Regions from separate parts of the Rossellomorea sp. NRS-1567 genome, predicted to be linked through region 2. Evidence: riboswitches for the same ligand, from Rfam matches in the RefSeq annotation. Region 2 holds a riboswitch; the other holds the start of a gene.
What was found. Region 2 has a riboswitch for FMN ahead of ribD (bifunctional diaminohydroxyphosphoribosylaminopyrimidine deaminase/5-amino-6-(5-phosphoribosylamino)uracil reductase RibD). Riboswitches for the same ligand answer to the same signal wherever they lie in the genome.

Region 1: it holds a riboswitch for FMN, as region 2 does, so the genes downstream of both, ACIFOD_RS13555 (ECF transporter S component) here and ribD (bifunctional diaminohydroxyphosphoribosylaminopyrimidine deaminase/5-amino-6-(5-phosphoribosylamino)uracil reductase RibD) in region 2, are expected to answer to the same signal.

Annotation. Positions count from the first base shown of each region.
Region 1 covers NZ_JBITPL010000018.1:28,220-38,673, reverse strand. Annotated here, with positions in the region: gene ACIFOD_RS13590 (glycosyltransferase family 4 protein) at 1-855, opposite strand, end outside; gene ACIFOD_RS13585 (phosphatase PAP2 family protein) at 905-1,432, opposite strand; gene ACIFOD_RS13580 (LysM peptidoglycan-binding domain-containing protein) at 1,576-2,265, opposite strand; gene ACIFOD_RS13575 (CPBP family intramembrane glutamic endopeptidase) at 2,258-2,857, opposite strand; gene ACIFOD_RS13570 (RecQ family ATP-dependent DNA helicase) at 2,867-4,333, opposite strand; gene ACIFOD_RS13565 (helix-turn-helix domain-containing protein) at 4,311-5,381, opposite strand; gene ACIFOD_RS13560 (ferredoxin) at 5,605-5,853, shown strand; gene ACIFOD_RS13555 (ECF transporter S component) at 5,957-6,526, opposite strand; FMN riboswitch at 6,681-6,814, opposite strand; gene ACIFOD_RS13550 (peptidoglycan DD-metalloendopeptidase family protein) at 6,932-7,843, opposite strand; gene ACIFOD_RS13545 (hypothetical protein) at 8,306-9,544, opposite strand; gene sigX (RNA polymerase sigma factor SigX) at 9,516-10,070, opposite strand; gene ACIFOD_RS13535 (ATP-binding protein) at 10,350-10,454, opposite strand, start outside.
Region 2 covers NZ_JBITPL010000018.1:210,498-220,951, forward strand. Annotated here, with positions in the region: gene ACIFOD_RS14580 (helix-turn-helix transcriptional regulator) at 180-1,172, shown strand; gene ACIFOD_RS14585 (PLD nuclease N-terminal domain-containing protein) at 1,299-1,514, shown strand; gene ACIFOD_RS14590 (ATP-binding cassette domain-containing protein) at 1,511-2,413, shown strand; gene ACIFOD_RS14595 (ABC transporter permease) at 2,410-3,186, shown strand; gene ACIFOD_RS14600 (GNAT family N-acetyltransferase) at 3,284-4,162, shown strand; gene ACIFOD_RS14605 (patatin-like phospholipase family protein) at 4,319-5,191, shown strand; gene ACIFOD_RS14610 (hypothetical protein) at 5,332-6,027, shown strand; gene ACIFOD_RS14615 (four-helix bundle copper-binding protein) at 6,084-6,404, shown strand; FMN riboswitch at 6,603-6,746, shown strand; gene ribD (bifunctional diaminohydroxyphosphoribosylaminopyrimidine deaminase/5-amino-6-(5-phosphoribosylamino)uracil reductase RibD) at 6,939-8,006, shown strand; gene ribE (riboflavin synthase) at 8,037-8,693, shown strand; gene ACIFOD_RS14630 (bifunctional 3,4-dihydroxy-2-butanone-4-phosphate synthase/GTP cyclohydrolase II) at 8,711-9,904, shown strand; gene ribH (6,7-dimethyl-8-ribityllumazine synthase) at 9,917-10,387, shown strand.

The DNA.
Region 1 (10,454 bases), 180 kb from region 2:
TCCAAACGTTTCTGAAGCAGATGGGAAGACGAATAGATCAGAGGATGCATACACTTCCGCTAATTCGTTTCCTGTTACATAACCCGTAAAGAGTACGTCTTCTTGTTTGGTTTTTTCCATAAGCTCATTCCTCATTGGTCCATCGCCCACGATAACCCATTGAACTTGATCTTTTAATGCTTGGGGAAGGTGTTTAATCGTCTTTTCGAGTGTGTCCAAGTCCTTTTCAGGAGCTAAACGTCCCACATAAAGAAGAGTGTATTTCTTGTTTTTATTAAATTTCCCCCTTAGTTCAGGACTGCGCTTTTCCGGAGAATAGGTTTGACAATCGACTCCCCTGCTCCATATGGATAAGTCGGTAAAACCCTGGTTTTCTAAGTGAAGTTTCGTTTCCATTGAGGGGACAAAAATCCGATCTGCATGTAAATAAAACCACTTCATGTACTTCCATAATAATGGTGCCACCCACATCATTTTGTAATAGTTCAAATACAGGTCGAAATGGGTGTGGTAAGAAGCAACCAAGGGTATATTCATTTTCTTAGCACCGCGGACCCCATAAAGTCCCATTGTAAGAGGTGTGGTTACATGAATCAGTGTAGGTGAAAAATCTTTCAACTGCTTTTCAATCGTTTTCGGGTTGGCAATAGCTGTTCTGCATTCAGGATAAAAGAAAAAAGGAAAACTTGTGAAGGAATGTACATTTGGATAGGATTCTTTTTTCTCTTGAATATCAGGAACAAAGACCTTATACTCAATTCCCCGTTTCTCATAGTGATCCGTCAATCTTTTTAACGTTCTTGCGACTCCGTTCACTTGAGGATAATAAGTATCCGAAAACAATGCCACTCGCATGTACTCTTCCCCCTTAATGATTAACTTATAATTCGTAAAATCTATACGATTATCCTAAAAACAAAAGGACCATTAAAGTCGTAGCAAATGCAAGAAATGCCCCTGCCAATACATCTGAAGGATAATGGACTCCGAGAATCACTCTGGAATACCCCACTAACCAACTTATAGGAAATAGGATAAGCATCGTGGTTGGATACTGAATCATAAATGGAATCGATATGGAAAAGATAGCGGTGGAATGACCAGATGGAAATGAATGATCTTTAAATTCATAACCGTGTATCCTTGCATCGGGTAAAGTTAGATAAGGTCGGATTCGTTTAACCAACCTCTTGGTGATCGACATAATAACATGACTGATACATAACGTTATCATGGCGGCCATTACGGTTCGTTGCATCTGTGGATAATATTGACTCAAGAAGAACAGAATCAGGACGGAGGCTACAGTAAACCTCGCTCCTCCCAAATGAGTCACATAGCCGAAGAATGAACGATACAGCTGTTTGCTTCCATTGATTCTGTAAAATAAAAAGTCATCTACTTTTTGAAAGCGCGTAAGCATTCTGTCCATGAAACCAACTCCTTCTCTTTTAGTGCTGTCACCTCCATTATATTTACAGTTTGTAATGCTTCTTATAAATGAATGTAAATTTTATCGCGAATTTTTGTAAAAAAAAATAGCACCCGCCCCAAATCGCCTTGGGGGAGTGCCTTTTATTGATCTAATGGGATTTCCAGTACTTGCCCTGTCTGAATTTCATTATTTTGAATATGATTCCATTCCTTAATTCGTTCAACCCCTGATTGGGAATTGTAGTATTTCATAGCAATCCTGAATAGGGTTTCCTGGGGTGCGACCGTATGATACACGATCTTGTATGTTGACTGTTCTTCCTCAGGTTCATCTTTTACCTCTTCTTTCGGGCTTTCCTTTATTGATTCTTGTTCAGCAGGTGGAGAAGCCGGTTCAGTCGATGCTGGTTGTTCCTTTCCAGTCATTGAGGGAGCATCTTGAATCAAGGATTCTTCTTTTTTGTCATTCGCAGCTGACTCTTCTTCTTTTGAATCAGACTCTACAAAGCTCTCCTCATCCTCATTATCGGATTGGTCGTAGCGAACTTCTTCCACATCGTCCACATCTTCTGACATGACCACCAGGGGACCATCCCTGCTATCGAAATACGAATAAATGCTAAAAACCGTCAAGGGCAAAAGAATAAAAAATAAGAGCAACATACTAATCAATGGATATTTCATTTTCCATTTGTTTTTCTTCTTTTTCTCTCTATGCACTTCACTTCTGGCTGGAAGAGGCTCTCTTTTTTTGACTGGTGCTTCCTCTGGGACTCGTTCAATCTTTTGCTTTAATTTCGCTGCTTGATCTCGATATGGGTCTTTACTCATGAGACATCCCTTCTTTACTTCTTTGTCTTCCTTTCTTACGCATATGCATACCCAGTAAGAAATCGATGACAAAGTGCATGATGATTGTTACCAATAAATTCTCTGTTTGTTCATAAATGAAACCGATCCAAAAGCTAAGCAGTACAATATTGACAATTAAAAACCAGTGAGCCCAGTATCTGAAATGTATCAGAGCAAATATAATACTTGATAGGATCAAGCCAAAGTGAAATTGCAACACGCCTCTAAATAATATTTCTTCACTAATGCTAATGAAAAATGCAAGCAGTGCAATTTCACCCATGCTTCTATCCGTAAATATCCGTGCATTCACCCCACCATCGTCATAGTATTTACTGGGTAAATACTTCATCAATACGATATCGATGATCACAATCATCACACCGCTTGTTAATCCAATGGTCAAAATAGTCGGTGAAAAGTAAAACTGTTTCCAAAAACCCGACCATGTGTCAAATAAAAATACACCTAATCCCAAGGCAATCGTTAATAGTAAAAATTGAGTGAAATATAAATGAAAAGTTAACTGTTTCTTAGAAAGTTGTTGTATGACTTCCCCTTGTTTCTGCATGAATACCACTTATCCTAATAATAATTTTTCCAACCTTTTTTCCCATCTTGTTTCAATCGGGTCTTGAATGTCAGTTGGCCGGCACTTGAAATCCTTAAGGGAATAACCGCATTGATCACAACAGTAGCTATTCTCCTTTTGAAGCACTTCATCAAAATAATGAAGGAGCTTCTCTCTTCTACAGGAATCAACCTGTAACCACTCGATCATGGAGAGCAGTTTGTCCTTCTTGTATTGTAAACGATTGTTTCGAATTTGTTTCATTTTTTCTATTAATCTATCATGACTGAGTGTCTGCCCTTGAGTAAGCTCATCTGAATAATACGTAAGAAACCGATATTGAATCTCCGACAGTTGCAGCAAATCGATTATCTCCTTCGCCTGATTCTGTCTGCTTTCCTTAACATATCTTTGTATTTGTACATCCTCAGGTAATTCACTTTGAATAAGCTGCAGTGGGATCGAAAGGTCTTGTTCAGAGTATAGCACGACAGACAGACTGCTTTCTCCATCTCGTCCCGCTCTTCCGATTTCTTGTAAAAACGCTTCTATATTTGAAGAGAAATGAAAATGAATGACAAATCGAATATTTTCTTTGTTTACACCCATACCAAATGCAGAAGTGGCACATATGATCCTTAGCTTGTTGGATAGAAATTGTTGTTGAATCAATATCCGATCCTCTTGTTCCATTCCCCCATGATAATGAGCAACACCTGATACACCATTTTCCCCAAGCCACAAAGAAACGTCTTCTGCCATTCGTTTACTTGAGAAATAGATAATGCCCGGCCCACCCCATGTTGTCAGATACTTTAAAAGCTTATCCAGTTTCTCACTATGATTCGTGACTTTCTCAACGAACAGACCGATATTTTCCCGGTCAATTGAATAGACTTTTTCCACAGCATCTTCCATTTGGAGCACTCGTTTAATGTCTTTCCTCACTTCATCAGTGGCAGTCGCCGTTAATGCCAAGGTTGTCGGATTGCCAATCGACTCTTTAAGCTCCCCCAGTTTTAAGTAATCAGGTCTAAAGTCAGGACCCCACTGAGATATACAATGTGCTTCATCAATGACGAATAAAGAAATGTTTAAAGATTGTAGTAAGGGAATGATGGTCGGACTCATTAACATTTCCGGTGATATGAATATAAATTTATAAACGTTTAATTGCTCAAGTGCTGCTCTTCTCTCCATATAAGGTAAAAACGAATTCAGTGCGATCACCCGTTTTTCACCCATTACTTTCATCTGCTCCACTTGATCCTGCATTAAAGAGAGAAGTGGAGAAACGATTAACACTTGTCCTTTCTTTAGATACCCGGGTAATTGATAGCACAGCGACTTACCGGTTCCTGTCGGGAGCATCGCCACCGTATCCCGTTGATTTAGAACGGATTGAATGATTTCCTCCTGTCCTTCTCTGAAGGAAGAATAGCCAAATCTTTCTTTAAGCTCTTGTTGCAAATTCACGGTTCTCACCTGCCTTCGCAATCGCTACTCTGATTTGAAAATAAGATAAATGAGGAAGCTTTTCTTTTATCGGCTTTAGCCTTTTAGTTTGAGCGTCTTTCATAACTGAAAGCACATTCTCATATTCCACCTGAGAAATGAACGGATCTATTGCAAATTCTTTCTTAGTTAAGATTAGTTCAATCACATGATCTTCAATGGTATTTATCTTTAAATCACGTATACGCGCAATTTCTTCGATTGAATGCCCCCTTTGATACAACTCATATGTTTTGCTTGTTGAAATGGTCAGATTTTGCAGCTGATCACTTTTTAAGCTAATTGAGTATAATAAGGGATAAGTTGAAGGCTCCCTTTCTAATTCAGATAATATACCGTGAATTACATTAAGAAACTGAAAGCGGAATTCTTCTTCATGCATATTCAATTTTTCAGCAACCTGCAATTCTGTCCATCCATAATCCTTGTATCCCGTTAAGCGGAAAACGAGAATGTCTGGATTTAAGGTTTGAGATAGACTGGTCAACAGGCTATACATCTCCTTATATAAATCGGAAGACAATTTTTCAACATTAGGGGTCGCCCGTAAACAGCTCTTTACCCACTCTTGTATGTTTTTGTTACGTTGTACAGGAAAATAGAGCGTTTCCTGCTGTTTCCCGTTTGATAGAACCTGAACAAGGAGGCTTAATCTTTTCCAAAACAGAAACGTTTGATCACCGTAGACGAGACCATTCATATTTGATGGAAAGGAGTCACCCTGAAAATCTTTTTTTACAGAATCAGTACCACCAGTGGTCACAATCGCTTTCCCACTTTCATCGACAATGACATACCCCAATTTCTCTAATTCCTTTACCTTCTGATTAAAGTACGCTCGCTTAAGCTTAGGTAAAGAGAGGAAAAACGGCTGCAAATAAAAGATGTGAGCATCCTGAATCGACTGGGAAGATTTTTTTCCTTTTAAGATATGAAAAACAGAGTAAATCGATCTTTCTCCATTTATTTGCATGAAGCAATATAAAATCACATAATTAAGATAGGTCAATTCTCTACTCCTTAACGTGTAGGTTATTGTCAAATATTGTACCATGAATTTGTTGTTTAACCATGTTTTGTTTTTCATATATAGGATAAAAATAAAAAGAAACAACCTAACTATTGAAAAGTTATACAATCCTCTATAAAATAAACATTAAGTGATTTTTCACAAACTTACATTGTGTATAATGATGAATTATATAGAATTATTTACCCGGGAGGTTTTTTCTTTGCCAAAATATACGATTGTCGACAAGGATACATGCATTGCATGTGGAGCGTGCGGGGCTGCTGCTCCAGATATTTACGACTATGATGATGAAGGTATTGCATTTGTAACATTAGACGATAACCAGGGGACGGTCGAAGTTCCTGACGTATTAGAAGATGATATGATTGATGCATTCGAAGGTTGTCCTACAGATTCCATTAAAGTAGCTGACGAGCCGTTCGATGGAGATTCACTTAAATTTGAATAGTAGTTCCGAAGCTAAGGGGAATTCCTCTTAGCTTTTTCTTTTTGGCTGATAACATTAGAAAACCCCTCAAATGTAATTGAGGGGTTGATCATTTATATTTGCACTATGCCGCTTTGTTCAGGGCTGTCTGTCTTGATAACCAGCCTTGAAGACGAACGAATAGTAAGATAAAGACTGATGTTACAAGAATTCCTTTTAAAATGTTGAAAGGAACAATTCCTGTGATGATAATCTCCGCAGGAAGCTCAAAATTCATGAAGTATTTATAAGCAGGAAGGAACACAAAATAATTAAGAATTCCCATACTGATACTCATGACCACAGTTCCTGTGATAAGTCCGATCAACAACCCTTTTTTAGATTGAAGACGTGTATAAATATAATATGTCGGAAGAATCAAAAGCACTCCCGCCATAAAATTTGCAACATGACCAATCGGAACGCCGGTATCGCTTCCTGTCATGATGTAGTCAATCACGTTCTTGAATAATTCAACTAATATTCCTGCCAAAGGACCTAATGTTACTGTCGCAATCAATGCAGGTACATCACTGAAATCTACCATTAAAAACTTTGGAAATGGTGGAATCGGGAAGTTAAAAAGCATTAACACATAGGATATGGCACTTAACATACCAACCGTTACAAACATGCGTGTATTCATTTTTCTCATAAACCTCTCTCCTTTAGGAGATTCATCTCAAATCGAAGATAGCTCTAGCCAAAGGTAGCATTAAAAAACCCCTAGATACGTGTATCTAGGAGAATGATAAGGCATACCCGAATAAACGTTTAGCTTCCCTTTTTCTAAACGTTCTGGCATAAACCTTCATCTTCTCCCATCCAGACTATACTGTCGGCTTTGGAATCGCACCAAATCCTGCCCCTAAAGGCTCGCGGGCTTAGAGACAAATGTCTCATCACCGCCGGTAGGGAATTTCACCCTGCCCCGAAGACGAATCTTTATTTTTTTATACATTTTCATTATACATAATGATGGGGATTATGTGAAGGAAAACAGTTCGAATTCGAAATATTTTTTTGTTTACACATGGTACTTCTTAGGTTTACACTTCCGTTATTGGATATTTAAAACTTGTTGAGGATATATTGGTGACTTAAGATCCAGGCCATTCCAAGCCATCAAGTCATTCACATCCACTCCCTCTGCCACTGAAATGGAGTATAAAGTGTCCCCTTGTTTCACTACATACCCACTTCCGGCTGATTGAGGAATGGCTAACGATTGATTCACTACCAAATTGGTTTCAATTAACCCATTGGCACTCTTAATATCCTCTACAGATATATTGTATTGCTGAGAAATCCCCCAGAGGGTTTCTCCTTTATGTACGACATGATATACCATGTTTTCATTAATATGAACTTCTTTCGTGCTTACATCATGAGTGATTTCAGCTGTTCCAGAAACACCCACTGCCTGATAAGGATCCCTCTCCTGAGCAAACACAAGCTGGCCGACCTCCCCTTGTCCAAATACCATATAGGGATCGATTGCATTCTCCTTGTCAATCGTCCATTCACCCCTGTGCACCTCAAAATGCAGGTGAGCTCCTGTCGATCTGCCTGTATTTCCTAAATTTCCAAGCTGTTGACCTTGACCCACTTCTTGATTCTCTTCAACAAGCCGGCTTTCAAGATGAGCATATACGGTTTCATATCCATTTTCATGCCTTATGAATACAACATGTCCATAGCTTGGAGATAGGTATGATCTAATCACCTTACCTTTTGCAACAGAATAAACCGGTGAGCCGATGTCTCCTCCAATGTCCATTCCTTTATGAGTACCAGACCTTGTCCCATACGAATCCGTTATCATCCCTTCAACAGGAAATGTCCAGGATACCGTTTCCTCCGTGATCTTATTCGTCTCTGCTTTCGCTATCTTTCCTGTAAAGAACATAATGCTCACACACAATGCTAACAAGAATACGATCAAAAGCCTTCTTACATAATCCAAAATCATGCTTGTCCTCCTTACCCATTTAACGCAATACCTTATTTCTTCCCTACTGAAGCTTCACTTCCGCTACCTTTTCATCTATTAACCCATTCTTACCTTCTCACCATCATTTCATGCACTTCCCACTATATGTAAACCCTCCAATCAATATTCACGAGTGAATGAGATATTTCTCATGAGATAATTTTCCTTTGAGTAGTTTGTCTAAGTATGAGATAAATATACACCCAAAAGCGGATGCGGCTTGATTAGAGGCGACAAGCATAAGACGGGACTACCGGAAAGACGTTCTTTGCCTTTTTGGTAGTCCTGGCTTATGACCTCGAGCCTCTAGCCGCCGGAGCTGGACGACACCCAAAAGCGGAGGCGGCTCGTTCAGCCCCGACAAGCATAAGACGAACATCCCCTTAACATAAAAAAAGACCGGAAACGGATTTCTTTCCCGCTTCCAGTCTTCTGTGATAACTAATTTTCGAACGTTTTCTTATTCGGGCTGATCGGAGTCTCAATGGGTTCGTTGAACTTGAATCCATTCCAGCTTTCTTGTTTAATGTTTTCGAATTGAACTCTTTCGTACCCTGAGCTTTTGCTTGTCAATAAAATGCCTTCAATCATTTCCATGGCTGTTTCATTGCCTAATGTTTCTATGTCCAGTTCATTTAAGAAATTGATGGTTAGATATTCATCTGATTCCGTTACACTGATATTGATATTTTTCGGAATCACACTTTGGAAAAGGCCCGTTTCTGAGCTTTTCATTGCCTGGATGGACTCTTTGACATTTCCTCTATTTATATTATCCGGTACGAGAAAGCGTTCCCTTCCATTTGGAGAGTATAGGTAATAGGCCGTATGAACATCTTCATTAAGGTCGATTTTTGAGAATTCCCCGGTGGAACTGAATTCCGGAACGGATCCGTCTTGTTCTTGAAGAACCACTTCATTTAACCCCTTATGTTGAAATGAGTATAATAGAGAATGGTAAAAAGCGTATTCCACTGCACTAGCGCCACTATATGAATGCTCAGGATCCAAAGTGAAAATGACTTTGTTTTCACCCAAGGTAAATTTGCCTTTTAACGGGAGGAAGTCTTCCATCCCCCACTCGCCTTCAGGTAACTCACCTGCAATTTCTTCATGACGGGTCAACCAGTCTTCCTCCCCGTTTTCCGGGCGATCGACAATTGAAATAGGAACAGGTACCGCTTCCGGGGAAACGAGTCCATAAGAATAGTAGTCCTGCCCTTCTAAGTCTTCTTCATATAAAGATAATCTTTCTGCCGTAGTTGGTTGAAGATCTTTTTCAGTCTCAGCCATACTTAACTCGCTATGATCCTTGTCGGCTGTCATTTGGTCTTTATCGGTGTCATATATCATTTCTGATTTATCATCTGATTTCGCCAAGGAATCTTGTGCAGAATTCGTTGCTGAATCCCCACCGGATGATTCCGTTGATTTCATTTCTGATTTTTCCATACTATTTTCATTGAATTGATTTAATACGGTTGGAGCAAGCATGACCATGATGAAAATGGCTGCCAGCGCTGCGACTGTGGGAATAAAACGGTTAAAGGCAATGAACGTCTTTTTGTTCTTACGTTCCATTTTTGCGTATATTGATTGAGGAGTTCGATCATCTTTGATTTGAGGAAGCCTTTTGACGAGGTCCTCTATATCACGATCTTTCCATTCTGACTGCTTCAATGTCTCTTTCCTCCTTTGGTAGCCGTTGATTCATTTCAATTCTTAACCACTTTATGGCTCTATGCTGGGTCGTTTTCACTTTACTTTCAGACCAGCCCAGGACTTCAGATGTTTCAACAATTGAAAGCTCTTGTAAGTAACGCATAATAATGACCATTCGATAATCCGTCGAACAGCTTTTCAAACATTCGTATGATACCTGTACTTCTTCCTTCGCAACAGTAATTTCTTCCGGGAGTGCTCTATCGTCTGTCACATCATTCCGGCTCCAATCGAATTTATCCAATATCCGATTCTTCCAGTTCTTTTGTTTTCTAAAATGATCTATGGCTACATTTTTCGCAATCGAAAAAAGCCACGTTCTTTCAGAGCTTTTACCCTCAAAACGATCATGCGATTTAAGCACCCGGATATATACTTCCTGCACCAGATCTTCAGCCTGCTGCTTATTCTGTACCATGTATATGAGGAATTGAAAGACGTCCTGATGATAATCAGTGTATAGTTTCTCAAAAACGGAGTCCACTTGCTTCCCTCCCCGTCAATTTATTAGTCGTTTTTCCTATAAAAAAGTTACACACTATCAATATAGTATTTTTCTGGTAAAAAAGAAAGACTTATATTTAATATAGGTTTTACCTCAAATTAAAAGTCAACAAGGTACTTATCCCCTGTTGACTTCTCATATTTCCCTTTATTCTCATCATTTTTTCAACATCATTTTCTACTTGCAGAGAAAAATAAAGAATGTTTCCCATGTAACAAGAAAAATCGTCAAGTTTCTATGGATAACATCGATTCTTGGCTAAATGGGAAGAAAGAAAGTGAAGGTTGTCCCTTGATCGACTTTACTTTGAACCTGGATATGACCTTTATGGGACTCAATGATGTTCTTTGCGATCGCGAGCCC
Region 2 (10,454 bases):
ACTTACTAATGGACAGAGCCCAAGCAGACCTTATATAAAATATCAATCTTCTAAAAGTACCTTCATAAAAATGCATTTTAGAAATAAAGTATTGACAAAAATATCTCAATATTGATAGTTTTATAAAAATGTCTTTTCGTTTAGAAGAATAGGTTTGTCCCCGAAAGGAGCATATCAATATGACGAGGGTGGATAATAAAGAGAGAGTGCTTAGGTTGATGGGTATTTTGAGTGAAGAAACGGATGAGGATCATGAGTTGAGTTTGGATGATATTATTCTTCGTTTTAAGCAGATGTTTGGCCCGGACGTGAAATTAAACAAGAATTCATTAAAAGATGACCTTGAGCATCTTATCAGAAATAATTTCGATGTCACCATAAACCAGGAAAAAGAAGGGCTACCTAAATATTATAGTCATCAGTATCGCCTGTTCGAGCTATATGAACTTCGCATGCTCATCGATGCAGTCGTTTCGGCCAAATTTATATCAAAGAAGGAAACGAGACAGCTGACTGGAAAAATAAAGCGTCTCACAAGTCTTCATCAAGGCAAAAAACTGCATAATGAAATTCAAATCGATTCCTCCATTAAAAATGAAAGTCCCTATATTCGTCTCGCTATCCATGATATTCATGAAGCAATAGCAGAGCGTAAAATGATTACGTTCCAATATGGTCGATACGATGTGATGAAACAGTTTAACTTGAGCCATGACGGAAAGCTCTATAAAGTGAAGCCCTATGCCCTTGCATGGGCAAGTGATTTCTACTATCTCATTGCCTATAATTTTGAAGCAGACGAAATCCGCCACTACCGGGTTGATCGATTAAGGAATGTAGACTCCCTTTCTGAAACCTTTCCATACGAACCCTTTGATGTATCTATGTATGTGCAATCCACTTTTCATATGTTTGCAGGTGATGAAGAATGGATCAAAGTTTCGTTTCAAAACCATCTCATCAATGTGATCATCGATAAGTTCGGAAAGGATGTAGACATTCAAAGAGATGGTGAAGACCATTTTATTCTAACCACAAAAGCCCGTGTCAGTAGTGGCCTGGTGAACTGGATCTTAAATTTTGGAAGCCAGGCGAGAGTCATATCTCCTCCTTCTCTAGTGGACACCGTTAAAACGGAGGTGACTAAGCTGTATTCCTTATATCAGCATTAATGAAGCACTGAACCTCATTGAATGGGGCTCAGTGCTTTTTATTGTTTCAGAAACTTTTTAAAAAGAATAATGAACGATTTTCATTTTCCTCCGTCTTATATTTGAAAAACAAAAGGAGGATTCGAGATGAACGAATTACAAGAAGCATTTCAGTCAATAAATTGGGGGCTTGTTGCTCCTGTTATCCTTATTCAACTCATACTCATGGTGGTTGCAGTGATTGATTTGATCCGGATTAAAGCAACGAATGGGCCTAAATGGCTATGGGTTCTCATTATACTGTTTATCAATATCATTGGGCCGGTTGTGTATTTCATTTTTGGAAGGAGACATGATGGATGAACGTATTAGAAGTATCTTCTTTAGAAAAGAAGTATAGGGAAAAGCTTGCCGTAAAAAACCTTTCCTTTCAATTAAAACAAGGTCGTTGCACAGCTCTGCTGGGTCCGAATGGTGCAGGGAAAACCACTACCTTAAATATGCTTGCAGGGTTGATTACACCTACTAATGGATCAATTTCAACAAGCGATTCCTCTAAAGATATACGGCAATTGATAGGCTATCTGCCCCAATATCCTTCCTTTTTTGAATGGATGTCAGGAAAAGAATTTCTCACCTTTTCCGGTGAAATCGCAGGATTAACCAGGAAAACATCCCAAAATCGATGTGAAGAACTTTTAGAGTTAGTCGGTTTGCTGGAAGGAAAAAATCGAAGAATTGGTCAGTATTCGGGTGGAATGAAGCAGCGATTAGGGATAGCTCAGGCTCTTATTCATCAGCCGAAGCTATTAATCCTTGATGAACCTGTATCTGCCTTAGATCCTTTCGGGAGAAGAGAAGTGCTGGAGCTGTTAAAAAAGTTGAAAAAGGAAACGACGATCCTTTTTTCTACACATATTTTAAATGATGCAGAACAGGTTTGTGAGGACGTGTTGTTCTTGCACGGTGGAGTCCTGATTGAAGAAGGGCCTCTTTTAGAAGTAAAGGAAAGGCACCAGACACCGAGATTGAACCTGTACTTTAACGAAGATAGCGAAAAGTATAAACCGTATCTGCTGCAAAAAGATTGGGTTCATCATCTTGTAGCAGAAGGAAATCGACTCTCTTTCGAAGTAAGTGAACTGGAGAGGGATAGAGCGAGAATCTTTTCAATGATCTCAGAAAAGCATTGGGGAGTAACAAGATTGGAAACAAGTGAACAGAGCCTTGAAGAACTATTCATGGAGGTGATCAAAGTATGAAAATATGCTGGATTTTATTCAGAAAAGAAATGCTGGAACTAACACGAAATTATAAATTGATTTGGATGCCCATCGTATTCATTTTATTTGGGTTAACGGAACCATTGACGGCCTTTTATTTACCAGACATTATTCAATCAGTAGGAGATCTGCCGGAAGGAACGGTCATCAGCATTCCAACGCCCTCATCTGAAGAAGTATTATTGTCGACCATCAGTCAGTTTAATACCTTTGGCGTCCTCATCATTGTATTAGGATTCATGGGAATGATTGCGGGAGAGAGAAAGAGCGGAAATGCTGTAATGGTATTGGTGAAGCCCGTCTCATATGCAGCTTATATTTATTCCAAATGGATGGCTGCATTTGTTCTGTTGTGGGTCTCCTATGGCCTTGGGATGCTATCGGGTTGGTATTATATTCAGGTATTATTTAACGGAATTGATTTTACGGCATTCGTGCAGGGATTCCTCGTTTATGGCTTGTGGCTTACCTTTATCTTAACTATGGTCGTTTTCTTTAGTAGTTTAGTAAAAACGTCGGGACTGGCAGCATTCTTTGCGATCGGGATCACCATATTATTAACCTTTGTGTCAGGGTTCATGACCAGAACCTTAAAGTGGTCCCCAAGTCAGCTAACCAACTATGTAAATGAAGTCATCCTTCACAACACGTGGCCGGATCACCTCACAGGGACCATTATCCTTACTACCATCCTTTGCCTGGCCATCTTGCTCATAGCACCACCACTCTATAAGAAAAAAGATTTGATCTGACCAAGTCAGCTCTATATTTAGTGGGACGGACCTCAATTAAAGTAAAAGGATTACCTTACTTTATGTCGAATAATGGTAATAGAAGGGAGGAGGCTGCATGATAGAACTTCAATACACCCATAAAGTAAACAAATTGATTCAAAACGCTCATATGATTGCCGAAAGGAATCATCATGCAAGTATTCAAAGCATGGATCTATATTTAGGAGCCGCTCACGTAAAAGAAGGTACTCTAAGGGAGATGTATCACCTTTTGGAACCCTATATGGAACAGATAGAAAACATATTTAAAACCATTCCTTCGGAGCCTTCGTATACAGAACGAATGGATCGCTTTTCCATTCCATTATCAACCCACGCAAGAAAGGTATGGAACACATCGATTGAAGTCATGAAAAGATACAATCAAACGTTTTTAAACGAAGGTCATATTATTAAAGCGTTTTACGCCCATCTACCAGAACACCCTCGACTGCAAAAAGAACTTAATGCTATACCTCATGAAAAGATTATCCGATCTGTTACTACAGCCCGGGATTTGACGGTTTATTTATTGAACAAAGATTGGAGATATGAAGTGGACCCTGAATTCCAAATCAGACCTGTCCAGGCTGAAGATGAAAAAGAACTATTGGTATGGGTTGAGGAGCATTTTGGAGGATCATGGTCAAAAACGTTGTTACAGGCCTTTCAATCATCCGAGGAATTCATCCCGATTATCAAAGCGGAAGAAAAAGGTGAATTAATTGGATTTGCAGCCTTTGATGTGTATAAAAATAAAAAAGGGATTTACGGGCCGATGGGGGTGCTCCCAGTCACTCGTCATAAAGGAGTGGGAAAAGGACTCCTTTATCATGCATTACAGTGCATGGAAGAAAAAGGGTATATGTACGCTGTATTAAAAGAAGCTGGACCGATCGAATTCTATGAAAAAAAGTGTAACGCTAAGCTTATTCCTGTGGAGAATGATGAGTGAGATACCAAGACGGAATCATCAAGAATGAAATCAATCAGTGGCTTGATCAGTGAGCAAGTTAGTACACATTCATACTATTTTGTGGGAAAATTAAGTCGTTTATTCGATACCGGTGACGAATATTCTTGCATCATTAGGGAGGTAGACAAGAAGATGATGATTGAAAACACAGGACTCGTTCTCGAAGGTGGAGGAATGAGAGGGATATACACGGCGGGAGCATTGGAATACTTCCTGGAAAGAGGCATTGAATTTCCTTATGTTGTCGGAGTATCTGCGGGTGCATGTAATGCAGCATCCTATTTATCTAAGCAAAATGGACGCAATAAAAAGGTGAATGTAGACTTTATCCGTGATCCGAAATATTTATCTTGGCGAAACTATTGGAAGACAGGAGAGTTATTTGGAATGGATTATGTGTTTGATGAAATTCCAAATAAGCTTGTCCCTTTCGATTATGAAGCTTTTCACTCTAATTCAACGGAATTTATTGTCGGAACCACAGATTGTCATACAGGAAAACCGGCGTATTTCTCAAGAAGAGAATATGGGGAGGAGCTTCTTACGATTATCCGTGCGTCAAGTTCCCTGCCATTCGTCGCTCCGATCGTTGAATTTGAATCCCGTCATCTTCTCGATGGAGGAATAAGTGACCCTGTTCCCATCGAAAAAGCTGAGCAGGACGGGTTTAAGAAAAATGTAGTTATTCTAACTAGAAACAAGGGCTATTATAAAAAGCCCTCACGATTTTCTTTCTTTGTGAAAAGAAAGTATCCTCAATATCCTGAATTACATAAGACGATGTTTAACCGGTACTTGCGTTACAATCAAACAATTAAGGAATTAGAAACGCGAGAACAGAATGGGGATGTCCTGATCATTCAACCTCAACATCCATTAAAAGTAAGCCGTATTGAAAAAAATCCACAAAAGCTGGACGAATTGTACTGGCAAGGCTATCATGATGCAGAGGCTAAAGATAAAAAAATAATGGAATGGAATCCCTCAGCCACTCCAGTGCAGTCATAACATATAAGCCAACCTATGACAGAAAGTCTTCTCTTCTCTTTTAGAGGGTGCTGCAAGCGTTGGTTTTTTCTATTTGAATGGTCTATTTAAGGGGTTTCTACATACATATGATAGAGATTCCTTGAAAGGACGAGCATTTCATGAACCTCTACCAAATCTACAAAAATGAACAATATACGTTGCTTTATCGAAGTATCATGTATTTTCTCATAGGTGTAGGAATGCTGATTGTAACCCGACAGTTATATTATTTTCCCCTGTTAATCTTTATACCTGCGTGTTCAAATCTATATCTCAGTTTTAGTATGAAGAAGGAGCTAAAGAAAGCGACCCGATTATTTTATGAAACAATACCTGTATCCCGGCATTCATTAGTCGGAGTTCATACGAAAGAAGGTTCCTATTACTTAAAAACGAATGGATGGTCAGAATACTTCATTCAAAGAACGTCCTTGATCAATAACCCAAAACACTATATGCTTCACCGAAAACATAAGCACCCGCTGCCATTCTTAAAATGGAGCAGATCCATGAAAATCGATATGGGCGGAGCAGGAAGGGTTTTTCACTTGAAATACCAGAGCTCTACTGCTATTGAATGGCGCAGTGATGAAGGTGACACGATTGTCATTTATAAAGGAAACAAACGATGGATCTTGAATTATAATAAAAAAAATTATTTATCCTTACAAAAAGGATATCTTCCTCAAAGTGTTCAAAAGCTCTTTGACTATCACCATAGTTATGTTTCTTTTTATGAAACATATAGCGAGGAACTGGATTGGCTTCTTATTTTCCTTTGGTATGTAGACAGTGATTATTTTCTTACCGCATAGTAATCCTTTTTTTTTATTTGGGTACGCTAAAAAGGAACATTTGTGGAGGTGAGATGATGAATGCTGATTACAAACCATGTTTAACGGCTTTGCAACGATGTCTGGAAGCATGTAATGTATGTTATCATGCATCCCTTAAGGAAGAAAAAGCGATGATGATGTGCATTGAACTGGACCGGGAATGTGCTGATATTTGTTCCTATGCCATTAATGCCATGCAGCGAAGCAGTAAATTTGTTCAACAAATTCTGGTCCTTTGCGCAGAAATCTGTGATGCGTGTGGAACAGAATGTAATTCTCATGATCAACAGCATTGTAAGGACTGCGCTAAAGCCTGTTTTGAATGTGCGGAAGAATGCAGAAAGCAATTAGCATAGTATGTGAAGGATGCTTCTATTAAGTAGAGGCATTTTTTAATCCTTGTCACTCATCCTGTGCATCTGATTTATGGTTGCAGTCGGGATCAGAGAGGTGTTTGCGATATAGTATTCAAAAAATTAGTACAAAAATAAAATTTTAGAGCTCCTTACATGATTTCATTTATGAAACTATGATAGAATAATGATAATCGAATAGGTTTCCTTCGGGGCAGGGTGAAATTCCCTACCGGCGGTGATGAGCGCATGCTCTTAGTCCGTGACCCGGCTAATGAAAATTAGACGGTGGATTTGGTGAAATTCCAAAGCCGACAGTGAAAGTCTGGATGGGAGAAGGAACGGCAGTATTTACTTGATCTAGACGCGAGAAGTCTACCTTTTTTACGGGGATTTTGTTTCCCAAAAAAGAAATCATGTGAATACTTTATTCAGTCATGCCAACTTCCCCCAAGTAAAAACTTACTTGGGGTTTATTTATTTTAGAATAATAGTGATAAATGAAGGGAGGTAAAACGTTTGAAGGATTCACCATATATGAAGCTTGCCCTCTCAATGGCAAAGACCACCCAAGGTCAAACATCGCCCAATCCTGCCGTAGGAGCGGTCGTGGTGAAAAATGGAGAAGTCGTTGGGATGGGTGCGCACCTCAAAGCAGGAGAAGGTCACGCAGAGGTTCATGCCATAAAGATGGCAGGAGACAAAGCACAGGGGAGTGACGTCTATGTGACGCTGGAACCATGCTCTCATTACGGGAAAACACCTCCCTGTTCAAAGCTGCTGATTTCAAGCGGAGTGAGGCGGGTCCATATTGCCAGCACTGATCCAAATCCCCTTGTTGCGGGAAGAGGAATTCAACAGTTGAAGGATGCAGGCATAGAAGTAATGGTCGGGGAGCTTGAAGAAGAAGCACTCGAACTAAACAAGCATTTTTTCCATTTCATTCAATACGGCACACCTTTTGTAACCCTTAAGACAGCTGTCACATTAGACGGGAAAACAGCTTCAGCTTCAGGAGATAGCAAATGGATTACGTCAGAAGCTTCACGCACAGATGTCCACTATGATCGTCACCGGCATGACGCGATATTAGTAGGAGTCAATACCGTCATTCAGGATAACCCACACCTTACCACCCGTTTGCCCCAAGGTGGAAAAAACCCCATTCGAATCATATTAGATACCTATTTACGAACACCTCTCCACTCTCATGTAGTGAGAGACTCGGAAAGCAGGACGCTCATCTTCACGGGCAGTTCTGTCAATGAAGAACAGAAGCGGCCATATATGGAATCAGGCTGTGAAATCATCACCCTTTCAGAAGAAAGGATGGACATTCACACAGTATTAAAAGAACTGGGTGCCCGGAATATCGGATCCCTTTATGTAGAAGGTGGATCTACTATTCATTCTTCCTTTTTAAAGGAAAAAGCCTTTCAGGAATTGATTATGTACATGTCACCTAAGCTTGTAGGCGGAAGCTCTGCCTTCACAAGTTTTGGAGGGGAAGGTTTCCCGACCATTGCAGAAGGTCTGGAAATGGAGATTAAAAGTCTTGAACGAGTAGGAAAGGACATTAAGATGGTTGCTTTACCTATGAGTTAATCTTTTTTAATTTGAAAGGGGGAGAAATGGATGTTTACTGGAATCATTGAAGAAATAGGATCAATTGAACGCATGAAAAAATCCTCCTCATCCATGGAACTGACGATAACAGCGGGCCGCGTTCTGGAAGACGTTCATATTGGAGATAGCATCAGTGTGAATGGTGTCTGTTTAACCGTCACTTCATTCAGCTCCAGGCAATTTCAAGTGGACGTGATGCCTGAAACCTTCGAAGGCACAACGCTACGAAACCTATCCCATGGTTCTAAAGTGAACCTGGAGAGGGCGATGGCTGCAAACGGTCGTTTCGGCGGGCATTTCGTTAATGGGCACGTCGATGGAATAGGGACGATCGTTAGAATAGAGAAAGTTGAAAATGCCTGGTATATGGACATTTCCATACAGGAAAATCAGAGTCACCTGTTTATTATGAAGGGCTCTGTCGCAATAGACGGCACTTCCCTTACTGTTTTTGGTGTGAAAAGTAATACCATTACGATTTCCTTGATCCCACAAACGAGAGGGGACACGGTTCTTGGCGAGAAGAAAGTAGGGGACCGTGTCAACATTGAATGTGATGTAATGGCGAAATATTTTCATCGCTTCTATGAAGCAAAGGAACAGTCTAAGAATACTTCAAGCCGCATGAGCTATGAATTTTTAAGTCGAAATGGTTTTGCTGACTAATAGGGAGGGGTTGCCCCATGTTTAATAAAATCGAAGAAGCTCTGGAAGATTTGCAGGCAGGTAAAGTCGTCATCGTAGTCGATGATGAAAATCGTGAGAATGAGGGAGACTTTATTGCCCTTGCCGATAAAGCGACTCCAGAAGTCATTAATTTTATGGCTAAAGAAGGAAGAGGCTTAATTTGTGCCCCGATAACAGAGGAGATTGCACAAAAACTAAAGCTGGCACCCATGACGATGTCAAATACGGATCCTCATGGAACGGCCTTTACGATTTCTGTCGATCATAAATCCGCAACTACTGGGATTAGTGCATTTGAGAGGTCGACCACCATACAGGAATTATTGAACCCGGACTCATTCCCCGAGGACTTCAAAAGACCCGGTCACGTATTTCCCCTTGTCGCCAAAAAAGGGGGGGTACTAAAACGGGCAGGACATACAGAAGCTGCCATCGATTTGGCTGTTATGTCAGATGCCAAGCCATCAGGTGTCATTTGTGAAATCATGAATGAAGACGGCACGATGGCAAGGGTACCTGAGTTGATGAAACTGGCTGATAAATGGAATCTGAAGATCATCTCCATTGAGGACCTTATCAGGTACAGAAGGAAAAAAGAAAAGCTCGTAACGAGAGAAGTGGAAATTGAACTTCCAACCGAATTTGGAAACTTCAAGGCCGTTGCGTACACAGAAAACCTTACAGGAAAAGAGCATATCGCGCTTGTGAAAGGAGAGTGGTCCGAGGATGAAGATGTACTCGTTCGCGTTCACTCTGAATGTTTGACGGGAGATGTATTCGGTTCCAATCGCTGTGACTGTGGACCTCAGCTTGCCACAGCACTGACTCAAATTGAAGAGCATGGAAAAGGTGTACTACTTTATATGAGACAGGAAGGCCGTGGGATTGGTTTAATCAACAAATTGAAGGCCTATAAGCTCCAGGAAGAAGGCTATGACACCGTTGAAGCTAATCAAAAACTGGGCTTTGGTGATGATTTGAGGGAATATGGAATCGGAGCACAGATTCTGAGAGATTTAGGCATAACAAAGATGCGTCTACTGACCAATAATCCTAGAAAAATTGCCGGAATCAATGGGTACGGATTAGAAATCGCAGGTCGAGTGCCGATCCAAATGCCGGCGAAATTCGAAAATGAGAAGTATTTGAAAACAAAGCACGCAAAACTTGGACATATACTTAAATTTTAGGAGGAATATACAATGAAAACAATTTATGAAGGTCATTTAGTAGGTTCAGGATTAAAAGTTGCGATTGTCGTATCACGTTTCAACGAGTTCATCACATCAAAGCTTCTGGGTGGGGCGGAAGATGCATTAAAGCGCCACGGTGTGGAAGAAGGAAATGTTTCTGTCACTTGGGTTCCAGGAGCATTTGAAATTCCTATGATTGCCAAAAAACTTGCCCGTTCAGGGAAATATGATGCCGTTGTTACACTAGGAACGGTCATCCGCGGAGCAACCGCTCATTTTGAATACGTAAGTGGAGAAGTGGCAAAAGGAGTGGCCAATCTAAGCCTGCAGGAAGATGTACCCGTCATCTTTGGTGTTTTAACGACGGATACAATCGAGCAGGCAATCGAAAGAGCCGGCACCAAAGCAGGAAATAAAGGCTGGGAAGCAGCAGTATCAGCCATCGAAATGGCTAATCTGATTCGTGAGATTGATAAGTAAAATTTTTCAACCAAGCCAAGCCTCCATTTTGGGAAGCTTGGCTTTTTACGAGGGACGGATCCGAGGG